DNA from 2 places in the Gilliamella sp. Gris1-4 genome. Region 2 is predicted to be linked to the other one. Evidence: riboswitches for the same ligand, from Rfam matches in the RefSeq annotation. Region 2 holds a riboswitch; the other holds the start of a gene.
The links. Region 2 has a riboswitch for preQ1 ahead of queF (preQ(1) synthase). Riboswitches for the same ligand answer to the same signal wherever they lie in the genome.
Positions count from the first base shown of each region.

Region 1: it holds a riboswitch for preQ1, as region 2 does, so the genes downstream of both, queD (6-carboxytetrahydropterin synthase QueD) here and queF (preQ(1) synthase) in region 2, are expected to answer to the same signal.

Region 1 covers NZ_LZHA01000004.1:2,335-11,834, reverse strand. The annotation lists gene leuS (leucine--tRNA ligase) at 1-2,583, opposite strand; partial or broken gene bamD (outer membrane protein assembly factor BamD) at 2,929-3,651, opposite strand; gene rluD (23S rRNA pseudouridine(1911/1915/1917) synthase RluD) at 3,744-4,718, shown strand; gene pgeF (peptidoglycan editing factor PgeF) at 4,724-5,494, shown strand; gene A9G31_RS00220 (7-carboxy-7-deazaguanine synthase QueE) at 5,531-6,145, opposite strand; gene queD (6-carboxytetrahydropterin synthase QueD) at 6,148-6,570, opposite strand; PreQ1 riboswitch class I at 6,574-6,619, opposite strand; gene clpB (ATP-dependent chaperone ClpB) at 6,905-9,475, shown strand.
Region 2 covers NZ_LZHA01000081.1:18,515-28,014, reverse strand. The annotation lists gene A9G31_RS10015 (thiamine diphosphokinase) at 1-591, opposite strand, end outside; gene rimI (ribosomal protein S18-alanine N-acetyltransferase) at 627-1,088, opposite strand; gene A9G31_RS10005 (DNA polymerase III subunit psi) at 1,057-1,464, opposite strand; gene rsmC (16S rRNA (guanine(1207)-N(2))-methyltransferase RsmC) at 1,559-2,593, shown strand; gene A9G31_RS09995 (hypothetical protein) at 2,708-3,106, opposite strand; gene A9G31_RS09990 (hypothetical protein) at 3,178-3,516, opposite strand; gene hemN (oxygen-independent coproporphyrinogen III oxidase) at 3,716-5,086, opposite strand; gene yihI (Der GTPase-activating protein YihI) at 5,413-5,913, opposite strand; gene coaA (type I pantothenate kinase) at 6,084-7,019, shown strand; gene A9G31_RS09970 (DUF1090 domain-containing protein) at 7,037-7,468, shown strand; PreQ1 riboswitch class I at 7,628-7,672, shown strand; gene queF (preQ(1) synthase) at 7,676-8,149, shown strand; gene queC (7-cyano-7-deazaguanine synthase QueC) at 8,177-8,833, shown strand; gene A9G31_RS09955 (7-cyano-7-deazaguanine/7-aminomethyl-7-deazaguanine transporter) at 8,880-9,500, shown strand, end outside.

The DNA.
Region 1 (9,500 bases), on a different contig from region 2:
TTAACCAACAACAAGATTTAATAATTTACCCGGTACATAAATCACTTTACGGATAGCAACATCACTCAAATATTTTTGGATGTTAGGCTCTTGTTTTGCTTGTGATACAACAAAATCTTGATCGGCATCGGCAGGTACAATAAATTTACCGCGGACTTTGCCATTGATTTGTACAACAATGAGTTTCTCGTCCTCAACCATTGCCGATTGATCAGCAACGGGCCAAGTTGTATTATCAATCAATTCGTTGTGACCTAAAGCTTGCCACATAACAAAACAAGCATGAGGCATCATTGGGTAAAGTAATCGAACAATAGCATTTAAAGCTTCACTCATTAGAGCGCGATCTTGCTCTGTTTCTTGCGGTGCTTTTTGTAAGCGATTCATAAATTCCATCACAGCAGCAATAGCAGTATTAAATGTTTGGCGGCGGCCAATATCATCACTCACTTTCGCTATGGTTTTATGTAATTCACGACGTAATGATTTTTGTTCACTATCTAGAGCTGTAACGTCTAGTTTTGCTGCTACACCTTTTTGGGTATGTTCATAAACTAAACGCCATACACGTTTAATAAATCGGTTTGCACCTTCAACGCCAGATTCTTGCCATTCTAGTGTCATATCAGCAGGTGATGCAAACATCATAAACAATCGAACGGTATCAGCACCATATTTTTCAACCATTTCTTGCGGATCGATACCATTATTTTTTGATTTTGACATTTTGGTCATACCGGCATGAACTAGCTCATTGCCATGACTATCGACAGCTTTAGCAATGCGACCCTTATCATCACGTTCAATAGTGACTTCAGTTGGCGAAACCCAAATACGTTCATTTGTTGGGCTGGTATAATAAAATGCATCAGCTAATACCATACCTTGGCAAAGTAGACGTTTTGCTGGTTCATCTGACGATACTAAACCAAAATCACGCATTAATTTATGGAAAAATCTAAAATAAAGTAAATGCATAATGGCATGTTCAATACCACCAACATACTGGTCAACAGGCAACCAATAGTTTGCCGCCTTTTCGTCTAACATACCTTTGTCGTAGTTTGGACAAGTGTAACGAGCATAATACCAAGAAGATTCCATAAAGGTATCAAACGTATCGGTTTCACGTAGTGCAGGTTGACCGTTAACGGTTGTCTTAGCCCAGTTAGGATCTGCCTTAATTGGACTGGTAATACCATTCATTTCAACATTTTCAGGTAAAATAACTGGTAATTGGTCTTCTGGTGTTGGTATGGTTGTACCATCTTCCAGCGTCACCATTGGGATTGGTGCACCCCAATAACGTTGACGCGAAACACCCCAATCACGCAAACGGTAATTAACTTTACGTTTACCAATACCTAATGCAATCAACTTATCAGCAACAGCATTAAATGCTTGATCAAAATCAAGACCATCAAATTCGCCTGAATTAAATAACTTGCCATGCTCAGTATATGCTTTTTCAGAAAGATCTGGTGCGTTACCGTCTTGAGTTAAAATAACAGGATTAATTGGTAAGTTATATTTTGAAGCAAATTCATAATCACGTTCATCGTGCCCAGGCACAGCCATCACTGCACCTGTACCATATTCAATTAACACAAAATTAGCAATCCAAACAGGGACTTTTTTTCCTGTTAAAGGATGGATAGCATAAAAGCCAGTTGCAATGCCTTTCTTTTCCATGGTTGCCATATCGGCTTCGGCTGTTTTGGTATTTTTACATTCAGCAACAAATTCAGCAATTTTAGGATCGTTTTGGGCTGCTAATTGTGCAAGAGGGTGCTCTGCGGCAACAGAGACAAAACTAACGCCCATTAATGTATCAGGACGAGTTGTATAGACGCGTAACTTATCTGCATAATTTTCAACAGCAAAATCAAACTCAACACCTTCAGAACGACCAATCCAGTTACGTTGCATGGTTTTAACTTGTTCTGGCCAACTTTCAAGCGTATCCAAATCATTAAGTAGTTCTTCGGCATATTCGGTGATTTTAATAAACCATTGTGGGATTTCTTTGCGCTCAACAGGGGTACTACAACGCCAACAACAACCTTCAACCACTTGCTCATTAGCAAGTACGGTCTGATCATTAGGGCACCAGTTAACTGCCGATGTTTTTTTATAAACTAAGCCTTTTTCATATAACTTAGTAAAAAACCATTGTTCCCATTTATAATATTCAGGACGACAAGTAGTAACTTCACGATCCCAATCATAACCAAATCCTAAAAGTTGTAATTGCTTTTTCATATAAGCAATATTTTCATAGGTCCATTTTGCAGGTGCAGTATTGTTTTTAACTGCAGCACCTTCAGCAGGCAAACCAAACGCATCCCAACCGATTGGCTGTAGTACATTTTTACCATTTAAACGTTGGTAACGTGAAATGGTATCACCAATGGTGTAGTTACGAACATGACCAAGATGCAAACGCCCAGAAGGGTAAGGTAGCATCGATAAGCAGTAATATTTTTCTTTTGATGAATCTTCAGTAACGTGAAAGGTTTTATTTTCTTGCCAATGTTTTTGTACTATGGCTTCTATTTCATCTGGGCGATATTGTTCTTGCATGACGAGTTAATGTCCTATCTATTATTGCTAATAAAAATATGTTGCTAATTGTATTGGTTATTGATTCGTTTTACAAACGATATATGAAGTAAGATATTGATTTCTTGTTATGATAAATTCTAAGTTATTAAGCATATTTTATTGCTGATATTTAATAAATGACAAAACTTTAATAGGTTAAGGTGAAAGGTAAACAACAAGTTAAATTAATTGCTATTTAAGTGTGATTAAATAGCAATTAAAGAAAGGTAGGTATCTTAATTATAAAACAGCCTAACCACCATTAAAGACGCTGGTAATGCGCGATAAGAACGAGCGTTGTTCTTCTTTAGGCATGTTTTCAAGATTTGCTTGAATTAGTTGATCAACTTTTTGGGTTTCATCAACTAAGCCTAATTCATTATAAGCATTACGCATTAAAAGCAATGCTTCTTTCGTTGAATCGGTATCTGGGAACATAATTAACATTTCTGTTACGCGATTAATCACAGCTACATAGGCACCGCGTTTTGTATAGAATTGTGCGACTTTTAACTGATAGCGAGCCAATCTATTTTTCAAAAATACAAGGCGTTTTTGCGCATCGGCTGCATATTGACTGTTTGGAAAACTAGACAATAAATAAGAAAAATCCTTAAATGCAGCTGAAGCATAATCGGGGTCGCGATCTGAACGATCAACATTAAACCAACCTTGGATCATATTGTCATCTTGTGCCATATTTGAAATGCCACGCATATAAATAACCCAATCAATATTTGGATGCGTTGGATTCAATTTCAGAAAACGGTCAATTGACGCAATTGCTAACGGTAAGTCAGCTGATTTATAGTAAGCGTAAATCAAATCAAGTTGAACTTGTTGAGAATAAGGACCAAAAGGATAATTTTTGTCCAAGGACTCTAATACAGTAATACTGGATTTAATATTACCATTTTCAAGCTCAGATTTCGCTTTATTATGTAGCTCAATCTCGGGTACATTTTCAACATCGGGCTTGGAAGAAGTACAGCCAATTAGTATGCCACTTAAAGCGATAGCTAACAAAGAGTGTAAACGCAATTTCATTCAGTTTTTGATCCAAATATAATTAAACATTAAAGGCAATGATTAGTATATAATACTCTAAAACATAACAGCTTAAAATAGATAAATTACACATGCACGAGTTAAAATTATCAACCGAAATTAAACAAAGTCAACTAGGAATGCGTTTAGATCAAGCATTATCCGAGCTTTTTCCTGATTATTCACGCTCAAGGATAAAAGATTGGATTATTAATAATAAAGTTACCGTCAACAATGTTATCGTTAATAAACCGAAAGAAAAAGTGCTCGGTGGTGAGATCATAACTATCAATGCCGAAATTGAACAAGAAACTTATCACCAACCAGAAGATATAAAGCTTGATATTGTTTACGAGGATGATGACATTTTAGTGATTAACAAACCTCGTGATTTAGTTGTGCATCCTGGTGCTGGTAATCCTGATGGCACGGTATTAAATGCCTTATTGCATTATTTCCCTGAGATAGCACGTGTGCCACGCGCAGGTATTGTGCATCGTCTAGATAAAGATACAACAGGGCTAATGGTTGTAGCTAAAACTATTATGGCGCAAACACATTTGGTCGAATCACTTCAACTACGCGAAATTACACGCGAATATGAAGCTGTAGTCATGGGGATTATTACCGCAGGAGGAACCGTTGATCAGCCTATCACGCGTCACCCAACCAAACGCACTCATATGGCTGTATTCCCAACGGGTAAACCATCGGTTACGCATTATAGAGTGATGGAAAAGTATCGCCTACATACACGTTTACGATTGCGCTTAGAAACAGGGCGAACTCACCAAATCCGCGTGCACATGGCACATATTGCTCACCCACTAATTGGTGACCCTCTTTACGGTGGAAGACCAAGACCGCCTAAAGGGGCTAGTGAATCCTTTATTCAAACCTTACGTGATTTTAATCGCCAAGCATTACACGCTACCATGTTGCGATTATATCATCCTATAACAGGTGAACAAATGGAATGGCATGCTCCTATTCCTGAAGATATGCAAAAGTTAATACAAGCTTTACAAGAAGATACCGAACAGCATAAAGATGAACTAGATTGGTGATGAATATGATTAAATCGATTTACCCATATTGGGCAGCTCCTAAAAATATTCATGCTTTTACTACAACAAGGACTGGTGGCGTTAGTTTAGCGCCATTTGCAAGTTTAAATATGGGAAATCGAACTGGTGATAATTCAGAACATATTGCTGAAAACCGCCGAAGAATTATTCAAGCCGAACAAATACCAAGCGAACCGTATTGGTTGACACAAACTCACAGCACAACAGTGCTTGATATATCGCAAATTGCTTTACAACCTCCAACAGGTAACGTCGATTCTTATCAAACTTTTGAAGCTGATGCATCATATACCAATCGACCTAAGCAAGTTAGCGTGGTGTTAACCGCAGATTGTATGCCTGTACTTTTTTGTACAACAAAGGGCGACGAAGTTGCAGCTGCCCATGCCGGTTGGAGAGGATTATGTAATGGTATATTAGAAAAAACAATCAAAAAATTCTCAAGCTCGCCATCAAACATCATTGCTTGGATGGGACCAGCCATTAGTGTCAAAAAATTTGAGGTAGGTATTGAAGTCAAACAACAATTTGAAAAAGTCGATCCAAAAGCACAAGAAGCATTTAAATTGATCAACCCCACTGAACAAAAATACCTAGCTGACTTATATCTAATTGCTAAACAACGCTTACAAGCAGTAGGAGTAACGCAAATTTTTGGTGGTGATTATTGTACTTGTACTGAACAAGATGAATTCTTCTCTTATCGACGTGAAAATAAAACAGGCAGAATGGCATCAATGATCTGGTTTGAATAAATTACAAAAAATATTAAATTAGCCAATAACTGTATATTATTCAATATCTGCAAATTTATGGCTTTGCACACTCAAAAGCCATTTATTATTCAGTCGATTTTGGTTGATTTTTCCTAACAACTCTATCGTTTCAAACATATTAAATGCACCATCTTTTTCACAAGGAGATAGATAATAGCGTTTGGCTTGAATATGAGTTTCGATATATTGGCAAAAAGGAATAAAATCGCAGTGATTTTCGGCTACTATGCGTACTTCATTTGCTATTGGTTGTACTATTTTTTGATAGCGTGACTGATAACAAAATTTAGGGCTTAGCGCAATATAATCAATAAGCGGGTCGACTTTACCAAGACCGTTGCTTTCAATGGCGATAAAATAACCCGCTTTTTTAAGTAGCAAAAGCAATTCAGGTAACGCTTTAACCATTGTAGGTTCGCCACCTGTAATAATAATATTTTTGCTTTTATATTTGCTCACTTTAGTCATTAAAGCATCTAACGTGAATCGAGTAAATTTGCGAAAATTAGTGTCACACCAGGCGCAATTTAAATTGCATCCTGCAAAACGAATAAAAACGGCAGGCATGCCAGTATTATAACCTTCGCCTTGTAAGGATTCGAAGATTTCAACAATACGAAATTCAATCATCATTAACTCCGATGATATTCACAATATGAAGTTGGCGTTTCCCATAGTTTGATCATCGAAACAGGCAAATATTGCGATAAGCAATCAAAAATAAATTTACTCATTCCTTCTGCGGTGGTTCTACATGGAAAGGCAAAAATTTTACGATCTATTTCTTGTAGTAACGACGCGATACGGCACTCATTAGGGTTATGTTGATTGTAAAGATAGGCGTGATCTAACGGATCGACAATATGTTGTTTAACTATTAGCTTTAAATCGGCATAATCCATCACCATATCTTGGCTTGAGCCGTTATCAATAAGCTCTCCGCTAATTTCAACTAATAGGCGATAAGTGTGGCCGTGCAGATTATGACACTTTTTATTGTGCCCATCTAGCATGTGACAAGCATCAAATTGAAACTCTTTGGCTATTTTGAACATTTTATATTCCTAGTTTTTTTTCGTGGGATGGGTTACGAACCACGGTTAGCGAACCTAACAAAATAAAGGTAACAATATAAGGGATAAAAGTGAATTTGTCATCTTACCAGCATATCTTAAAACGAAATTTAGATGTAATTGCTTGAATTGCAAACAGCTTTATTTTTATGTCAATTAATTCTTACATACTTGATAATTTTGTTGTATAAATTTTGTAAAAAATATTTTAACTTTGCTCTTGAAATTTAGGTTGCAACACTCATTTAGATCACATGCAAATGGATTAAATGTGTTAAGCGTTTAATCCAAATTTATTGCTCAGGAGATAAACACTATGAGGTTAGATAAACTAACAAATAAGTTTCAACAAGCTTTAGCTGATGCGCAGTCAATGGCATTAGGTAAAGACAATCAATATATAGAGCCTGTGCATGTCCTATCAGCCATGCTTAATCAAGAAGGGAGTAGTGTAATGCCTTTATTGATTGCAGCAGGTGCAAATATTGTTAATTTACAACAAGAATTAGCTCAAGCTATTGACCGATTACCCCAAGTTCAAGGTGTGGGTGGAGATGTTATTCCATCGCAAGATTTTGTTCGAGTATTAAATCTTTGCGATAAATTATCCCAAAAGAACGGTGATAGCTATATTTCATCAGAACTCTTTATATTAGCCGCTTTAGAAGATAAGGGCAGTTTAGGTGATCTTCTTAAAAGATCAGGTGTTAATAAAGATAAATTTAGCCAAGCAGTTAATCAAGTAAGAGGTAGCGATAACGTGAACGATCCTAATGCAGAAGATCAACGCGGTGCACTTAAAAAATACACCATTGATTTAACTCAACGAGCAGAACAAGGTAAACTTGATCCTGTTATTGGTCGTGATGAAGAAATTCGTCGAACTATTCAGGTATTACAACGTCGTACTAAAAATAATCCAGTATTAATTGGGGAACCAGGTGTAGGGAAAACTGCTATTGTAGAAGGATTAGCACAACGCATTGTTAACCGTGAAGTCCCTGAAGGATTACGAAATAAACGCGTTTTATCATTAGACATGGGGGCATTAATTGCTGGTGCCAAATATCGAGGGGAATTTGAAGAACGCCTAAAAGCCGTGCTTAAAGACTTAGCAAAAGAAGAAGGTCGCATTATATTATTTATTGACGAAATCCATACCATGGTTGGCGCAGGAAAAAGCGATGGAGCAATGGATGCTGGTAATATGTTAAAACCCGCATTAGCTCGTGGTGAATTACACTGCGTGGGAGCAACAACGCTTGATGAATACCGTCAATATATTGAAAAAGATCCGGCGTTAGAGCGTCGTTTCCAAAAAGTCTATGTTGCCGAACCAACAGTTGAAGATACTATCGCTATTTTGCGTGGTTTAAAAGAACGTTATGAACTGCATCACCATGTGCAGATAACCGATCCTGCAATCGTAGCTGCGGCTACATTATCGCATCGTTATATTTCTGATCGCATGTTGCCCGACAAAGCGATTGATTTAATTGACGAAGCCGCATCAAGTATTCGTATGCAAATGGATTCAAAACCAGAATCTTTAGATCGACTTGAAAGGCGCATAATTCAACTTAAACTTGAACAACAAGCGCTTAAAAAAGAATCTGATGATGCGAGTAAAAAGCGACTACAAATGTTAAATGATGAACTTTCTGAAAAAGAAAAGGAATATGCTTCACTTGAAGAAGAGTGGAAGTCAGAAAAGGCAGCTGTTTCGGGGACTCAAAACATCAAAGCAGAACTAGAAAAGGCACGTACTGAAATAGAGCAAGCTCGTCGAGCTGGCGACTTGAACAAAATGTCAGAATTACAATATGGCAAAATTCCAGAGCTCGAAAAGAAACTTGCTTCAGCAACGCAGTTAGAAGGCAAAACCATGAAGTTATTGCGTAACAAAGTGACCGATAACGAAATTGCAGAAGTATTATCTAAAGCGACAGGTATTCCAGTTTCTAGAATGCTTGAGAGCGAAAAAGATAAACTATTGCACATGGAAGATGCCTTACATAAACGTGTAATAGGTCAAAATGAAGCAGTATTAGCGGTTGCAAATGCGATTCGACGTAGCCGAGCAGGGCTTTCAGATCCAAATAAACCGATTGGATCATTCCTATTCTTAGGACCAACTGGTGTCGGTAAAACCGAGCTTTGCAAATCATTGGCTAACTTTATGTTTGATAGCGAAGATGCTATGGTGCGTATAGATATGTCAGAGTTTATGGAAAAACACTCCGTTGCTCGCTTAATTGGTGCGCCTCCAGGTTATGTTGGATATGAAGAAGGGGGGTATTTAACCGAAGCAGTTAGACGACGACCATACTCAGTAATTTTACTTGATGAAGTCGAAAAAGCACACCCAGATGTCTTTAATATCTTACTGCAAGTCTTGGATGATGGGCGCTTAACAGATGGTCAAGGTCGCACAGTTGATTTTCGTAACACTGTCATAATTATGACATCAAACTTAGGTTCTGACCTAATTCAAGGTCAAGTTGAACTAAGTTATGACGAAATGAAATCTCTAGTGATGACGGTTGTAACCAAACACTTTAGACCAGAATTTATCAATCGTATTGACGAAACAGTGGTATTCCACCCATTAGGTCAAGAAAACATTAAAGCGATTGCAAAAATTCAGTTAGCACACGTTGAAAAACGTTTAGAAGAACGTGGTTACCAATTGGATATTTCGGATGCGGCACTTGAACAGTTAGCTAAAGTTGGCTTTGACCCAATTTATGGCGCAAGACCGTTAAAACGAGCGATCCAACAAGAGATCGAAAACCCATTGGCACAACAAATACTGTCAGGTAAATTAGTCCCGGGTAAAACTATTCATCTAGATTTAGAAAGTGATGAAATTGTAGCTAAACAATAGCAATAACATTAATGATCAACCGACC
Region 2 (9,500 bases):
ATTTTTAAAAGATATTTTAACTAAGTCACTAATTGCCTTGTTTCTTAAACTAACAAATTCTCCAAGCGACAATGTGGCATCAATTAAGGGGTATTGAAAGCCAGTAATGGTTACACCGGTTACTTTTGAAAGTGGCATTAGTGAAATAATATGATCTTTTATATTGGTTATTTCTTGATGCTGTTTGGCAAAAAAGAAATGGCAATAATTATCATAAAAAGTGATTTGATACTGATGATAGTATTTCATTGCAACAGAAATATTTCCCAAAAAGTGATCGCTAGCATGGCCACTAGCTCCATAAACATCAAATGCTTTCACCCCTTTACTTGCTAAAAACAAAATTGCTTTTTCAAAATCGGTTTTATTTTGGTCGGGTGTGTGAATAATTTGAGTTTTAGATGGAATTGCTTTGTTAGGATTATAACTATCTAAATCGCCAATAATGAAGTTTGGTTCGATTGACAAGGTCGACAGATAATTATGGTAAGCCCCATCTGTGCAAGCAATATAAGTATACTTATCTAAATGTTGAAAGTCGCGTTGTGGTGGCTCGCCATTAATAAAGAGTAAAGCTCTATTTTGTGACATTACACTTTTTTCCTTTTGCTAATTTTAACGGTAAATCATAAAGCTAAAGTATATGCCATGATAATAGCGTCTTCTTGTTTACCATTAGTTGTTGGGTAATAATTTTTTCTAATCGTTATTTGGTTAAATCCTAGTGTGTGATATAGCTTAATTGCTGGCGTATTTGATTGTCTGACTTCAAGCCAAAGTGTTGAGATTGGGCAGGGTGATTTTATCGTAATTAACGCATCTATCAAATGGTTGAGCAGCTCTCTTGCTAGTCCTTGCTTTCTAAAATCGGGATGTATTGCAATGTTAAATAAATTTGCTTCATCTGCTACATATTGACAAATACAAAATCCAACCATTTGATTATTAATCGTTATTTTAAAATTGAGATAACGCTCACCTTGGTTTGAAAAGAATGTCTGTTTTGACCAAGGAATAGCATGGCAAATCTGTTCTAATTCAAAAGCTTCTATTAAATCATGTTCGGTCAGGGTGGAAATGGTTTTCATATTGACATAATTTTTGCCATAGTTGGCGTTTTTGTTGTGGTGTTTTTGCAAGCTGATCTAGACTGGTTGTTTGAATAGTTAATGGGTTAACCCATGACTCATCCAAGGTAATATCAATAAACCAAATTACTGTTTTAATTTCATCAGCAGGAATAATTAATTGTTGTGGCGTTAAAAACAATACTTGTTCTTCAGTTAGATGGATAGCATTTAAAATATCATAATAGATTTTTTGTGTTGGTTTTTGTTCTGCAACCACAATCAACCTAATGTCTTCACTTATTTGTGTTGCTATTTCACCTTTGAAAACATTGGCATTCCTCAAAACGTATTGAGTTATATTGCACTGTTTTAGGTACCAATCTTGTTGTGTCATTATTGACTTACTGTTTTTTATTAGAGATTAAAGATAGTTAATTGTATAATCAATGCATCAATTTATAAAGGTTTTTCATTGAGGAAATATGGCAATATCTGCTTTTACTCCAGCAAGTCAAGTACTTGAGCGTCACCAAACATTTTTTAACGATAAAAATGTGTTGATAGCTGGTGATATTCAGGATAGTTATCCATCTATTATGTCGGCAAATCAAGTTAAGATTCATTGCACACAATTTCATACTTATTTACGTCTAAAAACTAGTGCACGAGGCAATCACACCTATTTTTCATTATTGCCTGAAGCGGATTTTTACGTTGGAATGAATACGTTGATTTACTATTGGCCAAAAACTAAAAGTGAAGCACAATTCCAGCTTTCTTATTTATTGCATAATATGCCAAAAGGTAGTGATATTTTTATTATTGGTGAAAATAGAACCGGTGTAAAAAGTGCGGAAACTTTATTGAGTGATTTTGGTACAATTCAAAAAATCGATAGTGCAAGGCGCTGTGGCTTATATCATTTTCAGGCGGATAGCCGTTTAGCTTTTGATCTTGATGAATGGTGGTTAAGTTATCATTTAACTATTGAAAATCAGAATATTGAAATCAAAAGTTTACCCGGTGTTTTTAGCCAAAAAGGGTTAGATGCTGGCAGTGAACTACTGTTAAATGCATTGATGGATCATACTGATATCATTAAAGGTAATGTATTAGATGTGGGATGTGGTTCGGGCATCTTATCCACGGTACTAGGGAAATTATACCCTGATATAGCACTAACGTTATCTGATGTAAGCAGTGCAGCAATTGAATCAAGTAAAGCCACGTTAAACCGTAATCATGTTAATGCCACAGTTGTAGCGAGTGACGTTTTTTCAAATCTAAATGATAAATATCACCTTATTGTTTCGAATCCACCTTTTCATGATGGTAAACAGACTGATTACACTGCCGTCAATACGTTAATCAAAGAAGCAAAAAAACACCTAAAATTAAATGGTTATTTGTGCATTGTGGCAAATTCATTTTTACCGTATCAAACCATTTTAGATGAAACATTCAAAAGCGTTGAAGTGATTGCACAAACGACAAAATTTAAGGTTTATCTAGCAAGCCATTAATAAGTGTAGTTTGTTTATTTTGTTTAAAAAAATAGGGCGATGTTATCGCCCTATGTATAAAATTTAACTATTTAAAAACAAACTGATTTCACTATTCTTGATATCATATCTGGATTAAGAGAGAGCTTCTTTTAATGCCTGCATTTCATTATAAGTAAAATCACAGCGCATAAATTCTTGGTCAAGAAGAATAGGAACGGAGTTGCTTTCTCCAACTACGGCCAACACATTACATTTATTTCTAATCTTATCACCTATAATGATTGGTCCTCCGTTTGAGTCTTTATTAAAATTGGCTGCATATTTAGCATTTATTCCTTGTGTATTGCTTGCACGATATAAGGCAGTTATTATTTTACCATAAGAGACTAATTTAACTGGTACAATAACAGGTGTTAATTTTTGCCCGTTAATTTCATTGATAACTTTTATCATTTTATGTGTTCTTAAGAAACATCCTAAACTCATCCATGTAACCAACAACAATAAAAGAATAAGAACAGTAGTAGTCAAAAATACAGTCCGCATATTATCAATAGCTAAATTGATTGTTATTAGTGATGGATCATCGGCTGAAGCGACAGTTACAACTTGATAATTTCCTTTTTTCCCCCAATGAAAGTATAATCACGCTTAATAACTTGTCCTGTATCAGTGGTAATTTTTACTGAACAGTTATCAACCATACGTCTTGCACGACATGTTCCTTCTACATCATAGTCAACCACAACTGGATTCTGTGATATTTTATAATCATCAATTAATCCAGGATAATTTCTTATGGCCATAAATAAAGCTAACGCAAAGAGAAGTATTGCTGCAAGTAATCTTCTTATTTGATGTAATGAGCTTTCTTGCTTTAACTTCATGACTTTTAAAGGGCGAGTTGGAAATACTTCTACTAATTTATTCATCAATGCCATTTTATCAATATACTCCTTATTAAAAATAAAAATTTCATGTCTAAAGGCTAAAATTGTGAATTTAAAAGCTAACCTTTAATCACAATAAAACAAATAATTTATTTGTTATTTTTTATTAAATTAGACTAAATATTAACATAATATTTACTTTGTAGGAATTACTCATATTGTTTACAGCAATTTGACAAACGACTTCAAATTAAATAACCCTAGAAAACTGCTGCTGCCTTGCCATTTTTCGCATATAAATATCAAAGCACATACAAATATTGCGTATCAATAAATGTCCTTTAGGTTGGACTTCGATTATATTGTTATTGATTGTCACTAATCCATCTTTTTGCAATGGCGCCAGTAATTTTAAATCTTCAGCAAAATAATCATCAAATTGAATTTGGTATTGTTGTTCAATAACATTTTTATCTAAATGAAAATGGCAGATAAGCTGTTTTATCACATCACGACGAATTTTATCGTCACGGTTTAAAGTGAATCCTTTCCATAATCCATGCCCTTTTTGCTCAACTTGGGTTTGATAGATTTTTAGATCTTTCTGATTTTGCGCATAACTATCACCTAACATACTAATGGCCGACACACCAAGTCCAAGTAAATCAGTATCACCTTGAGTTGTATACCCCTGAAAATTACGATGCAATTTATTTTCTTGTTGAGCAATAGCTAAATCATCATAAGGCTTAGCAAAATGGTCCATGCCGATAAATTGATAACCAGATTCAGTTAACTTTTTAATACTTGTTTGTAGGATCTGTAATTTTTGATTGGCATTAGGCAAATCATCATCTTTAATTTTTCGTTGGGCAGCAAAACGGCTTGGTAAGTGGGCATAATTAAAAACACTTAAACGATCGGGAGAAATCTCAATCACTTTATTAAGCGTTTCGGCAAAACTTTCAATGGTTTGTTTTGGTAGGCCATAAATTAAATCTAAACTAATTGAGTGAAAATTATTTTTACGTGCTTGATTAATAAGAGACCGTATTAATTTTTCATCTTGTTCACGATTAATTAGGCTTTGGATTTCGTGATTAAAATCTTGAATTCCCATACTTAACCTATTAAAACCAACACTTGCTAAATGGTCAATTGTTTGCGGTGTAATTTCACGCGGATCAATTTCGATGGATAGTTCGGCATTAGCAACAAAATTAAAATGCTTTTTTAACGAGCTAATCAATCGAGTAATTTCGGCATCGTTTAAAAAAGTCGGTGTACCCCCCCCCCAGTGCATTTGTGTTACCGTGCGATGTTTAAATAATTTTGCACGTTCAGCAATTTCAATATCTAAAATATCAAGGTATTTGGTAACTTTTTGTGTTTGGCGAGTAATAAGTTTATTACAACCACAGAAATAACAAAGCTTATGACAAAATGGAATATGCACATAAAGCGACAGTGGTTTTGTGGGATAACGAGTTGCCGCCGATAAAAATTCCTGCTCGTTAAATTTTTCGTTAAATTCAAGTGCAGTAGGGTAAGAGGTATATCTTGGGCCAGAATAATTATATTTTTCAATTAACGCTTGATCCCATAATTGCGTATCAGTCATGCTTTTTACTTCCACTTATGTCTATCTTTAGTATTGTTATTGTTATGAATTTTTACTATTGTTTTTTGTTGGTTCTTGATTTTGGTTTTAATTTTGATTCGATTAGTTTTATTTAAATATAACAATGTGCAAATCAACAACCCAAAATATAAACTTAACATAATTAATATTGGCACTATGATTTGCTCACTGTTAATTATTAATTGACTGAATAAAAATAATGGATTCTAAGTTTAAATTATCAGTAGGAATATAATCCAATAGATTATATTCCTACTGATATCAAGACACATGCTATCACGATTGCCGATTATATTTTACTATCATTAGTTTCGTTTTAATAAACTAACAATATCTTCTTTCTTTTCGTCTAATTCTTCAAAATCATCAAAGTCGTCATCAGTATAACCAAGCTCTTGCATCAGTTCATCGATACGATTCAATTTGCTATCAAGATAAATTTGTTGATCTTTAGTGAGTTTGACATTTTGCTCGACTAGATCAAGTAACATATCTAATTTTGGATCGTTTTCTAACTGTTCTAATTCTTGTTGTGGCGATAAAATCGTTTTAATTGGTTTAGATTGTTTAACAGGTTTTTCTATATTGTTAGAATCTTCAATAATTAAAGAAATAGGTTTTTTGCTACCCACTCTTGGATCTTTGGTTGTTTTTGTCGAATTTTTATTTTTATTATTATCTAGCTTATTAAAGCGAGATCCACTTGGTAAACCTTTGTGTTTGCGTTTACGTTTCAGTTCCCGAGATTCTTCATTAATCTCTTGACGGCTTTTTTTAGCTTTCTGTTTTGATTTATTTTTTAACATAAAATCTCTGTCTAATATTAGGGTTAATCATTTTACAAACGTATTTTATCAGTAAGTCCAAAATATAGCTATGATGAAGACGTCAGGCTAATTTAAGATTGTAAAAAAAGAAATTTATGTATAATCTGAGCCAAATAAATTTGTTAGACCGAATTAGAGAACAATATAAAATGAAAAATCACTTAAGCCCTTATCTGAAATTTAATCGTCAAGAATGGGCTAGCTTACGTAATACTGTACCAATGACTTTAACAGCAGATGAATTAGTTTCGTTACAAGGTATTAATGAAGATTTATCCATGGATGAAGTGAGTGAAATTTATTTACCTTTATCTAGATTACTTAATTATTACATCAGCAATAATTTTAATCGGCAAGCTGTCTTATCTAAATTCTTAGGTAAAAGTCAAAAGACACCTTACATTATTGGCATTGCAGGCAGTGTTGCTGTAGGTAAAAGTACTACCGCCAGAGTGCTACAAGCACTATTAACCCGTAGGCCTGAACATCGCAAAGTAGCTTTGGTAACAACCGATGGTTTTTTATATCCAAATAGATGCCTTGAAGAACGTGGAATAATGAATAAAAAAGGGTTTCCTCAGTCTTACGATATAAAAAAATTGCTTAATTTTGTTGCTGATATAAAATCAGGACAGGCACAAGTTAAAGCACCAGTTTATTCTCATTTAGTTTATGATATTGTCGAAGATGAAGAAATCGTTATTGATAGTCCTGACATTTTGATTCTTGAAGGTTTGAATGTACTGCAAAGTACACTGAATTATCCACAAGCGAATAACCGAGTTTTTGTTTCGGATTATGTCGATTTTTCAATTTATGTTGATGCTGATATGTCATTATTACATGATTGGTATGTAAATCGGTTTTTAAAATTTAGGGAGGGTGCATTTAGCGATCCTAACTCTTATTTTAATCACTACTCAAAACTTCCAGAACATGAAGCTACAAATATTGCTAACCGTATTTGGCGAGAAATTAATGAATTAAATTTAGTTGAAAATATTTTACCTACAAAAGAACGAGCGAACCTTATTCTAACTAAAGGTAAAGATCATAAAGTCAATTGTGTTCAATTAAGAAAATAAACTTAAGGAAAATTTATATGAAATCAGTAAGTTGGTTATTCTGTAAATTAAGTATTATTACTTTGGCTATTTCATTTTCATTTGGTGCTTATGCCTCAAATGGCCAATCAGAGGGACTAACGTGTGAAAGCAAAAAACAGTCCATTGAAAAACAGATTGATTATGCTAAAAAAAATAATAATTCTCATCAAATCCAAGGGCTTGAAAAAGCATTACGCGAAGTAAATGAGCATTGTTCAAATGATGATTTAGAAGCCAAATACAAAAAAAAGATTAATGAAAAATCAAATAAAGTGGCTGAAAGGACTAAAGAATTAGAACAAGCAAGAGCAAAAGGTAATAAACAGAAAATTATCAAACAACAAACAAAATTATCTGATGCCAAAATGGAACTTGATGAAGCTAAAACTAAATTATCTGATTTTTATAAAGAATTGGGATCAAAGTAAGCTATAATAATTAGACTATTTTCCAGTTTTCTTACTTTCTAACAACATTTTTATCATTAACACCATCGATGGCTATTGTTGATGGTGTTAGTTTTATATTTTGTATAACCATCTTGCTATACTAGACTTTTTTAAGCAAAAAGAGTATGGTGTGCGCCTTGTTACGTGGTTCGTGAACCTCCCACGCTAAAAAACTAAGGAAAAATAATGAGTAAAATTACACTACTAGGCGATCAGTCTGTTCGCTATCCAACAACCTATTGTCCTGAAATACTCGAAACGTTCGATAATAAACATCCGAATAACGATTATTTTGTTAAATTTAATTGCCCAGAATTTACTAGTCTTTGTCCTATCACAGGGCAACCTGATTTTGCGACAATTTATATTTCGTACGTGCCCAATATTAAAATGGTCGAAAGTAAATCGTTAAAACTTTATCTGTTCAGCTTTCGTAATCATGGCGATTACCATGAAGATTGCATTAATATCATTATGAAAGATCTGATTAAATTAATGGATCCTAAATATATCGAAGTCTGGGGAAAATTCACTCCGCGAGGTGGCATTTCGATTGATCCTTATGCCAATTATGGCAAATCGGATACTCATTGGGAACAAGTTGCGGCTAATCGATTAGCCAATCACGACATGTATCCAGAAAAAGTGGATAATCGCTAATCTAATCTATCCAAACAGGAACAGTTAATGCAAACTCGTAAAGCACTAGTTATATTTTCTGGTGGGCAAGACTCAACCACTTGCTTACTGCAAGCCATTGCTGATTATGGACGTGAAAACGTTCAGGCAATCAGTTTTCACTATGGTCAACGTCACGCAATAGAGCTTGAAAAAGCTAAATGGATTGCTGATGATCTTGGTATTAAACAAACCGTCATTGATACTTCAGTTATCAAACAAACTACAAATAATGCGTTGATTGATGACGCTCAAGAAATTAAAGCCGCTCAAGATGGCGATTACCCCAATACCTTCGTTGATGGGCGTAATATGCTTTTTTTACTTTTGGCTGGCTGTCATGCTAAGCAACAAGGAATTTCTGACATTATTATTGGAGTTTGTGAAACCGATTTTAGTGGTTATCCAGATTGCCGTGATGTCTTTATTAAATCAATGAATGTATCAATGAATTTAGCCATGGACTATGCGTTTAATCTCATCACGCCACTGATGTATTTGACTAAAGCGCAAACGTGGGAAATGGCTGATAAACTAGGTTATCTTGATTATGTTCAAAAACATACCCACACCTGTTATTACGGTGTTGAAGGGGGATGTGGTAAGTGTCCAAGTTGTTTATTGCGCAATAAGGGCCTACAAGAATATATGGCTCAAGCTAAATAAATTCATTCATCATTGGGTTCTCTCACCCCATTAAAAAGGAAAAAAGATGTACTTAAATGTTCATTCAGAATCGATAGAAAAAAGTTTTACCCGTAAACAAAAGCAAAAAGCGCTTTACTGGTTGGCTTTTTTTCACATATTGGTTATTGCTTCAAGCAATTATTTAGTCCAAATTCCATTCGAAATTTTTGGTTTTCAAACAACTTGGGGGGCATTCACTTTTCCGTTTATCTTTTTAACTACTGATCTGACTATTCGAATTTATGGTGCTAGTTTAGCCAGAAAAATCATTTTTGTGGTAATGATTCCTGCATTGTTATTTTCATACCTGATTTCGGTACTATTTTTTGAAACCCATTGGGTTGGATTATCAGCATTGACGGAATTTAATAGCTTCGTATTTCGAATTGCATTGGCTAGTTTTGCCGCTTATTTAGTTGGACAACTAATGGATATTACTGTTTTTAACTATTTAAGAAAAAACAGATCATGGTGGGTTGCCCCAACAGCATCAGCAATATTTGGTAATGGTATTGATACTATTGTCTTTTTTGCTATCGCATTTTATCAAAGTAACGATGAATTTATGGCAAATCATTGGATCGAAATTTCGTTAATGGACTATAGTTTTAAAATTCTAATTTGCGGATTATTCTTTTTGCCACTT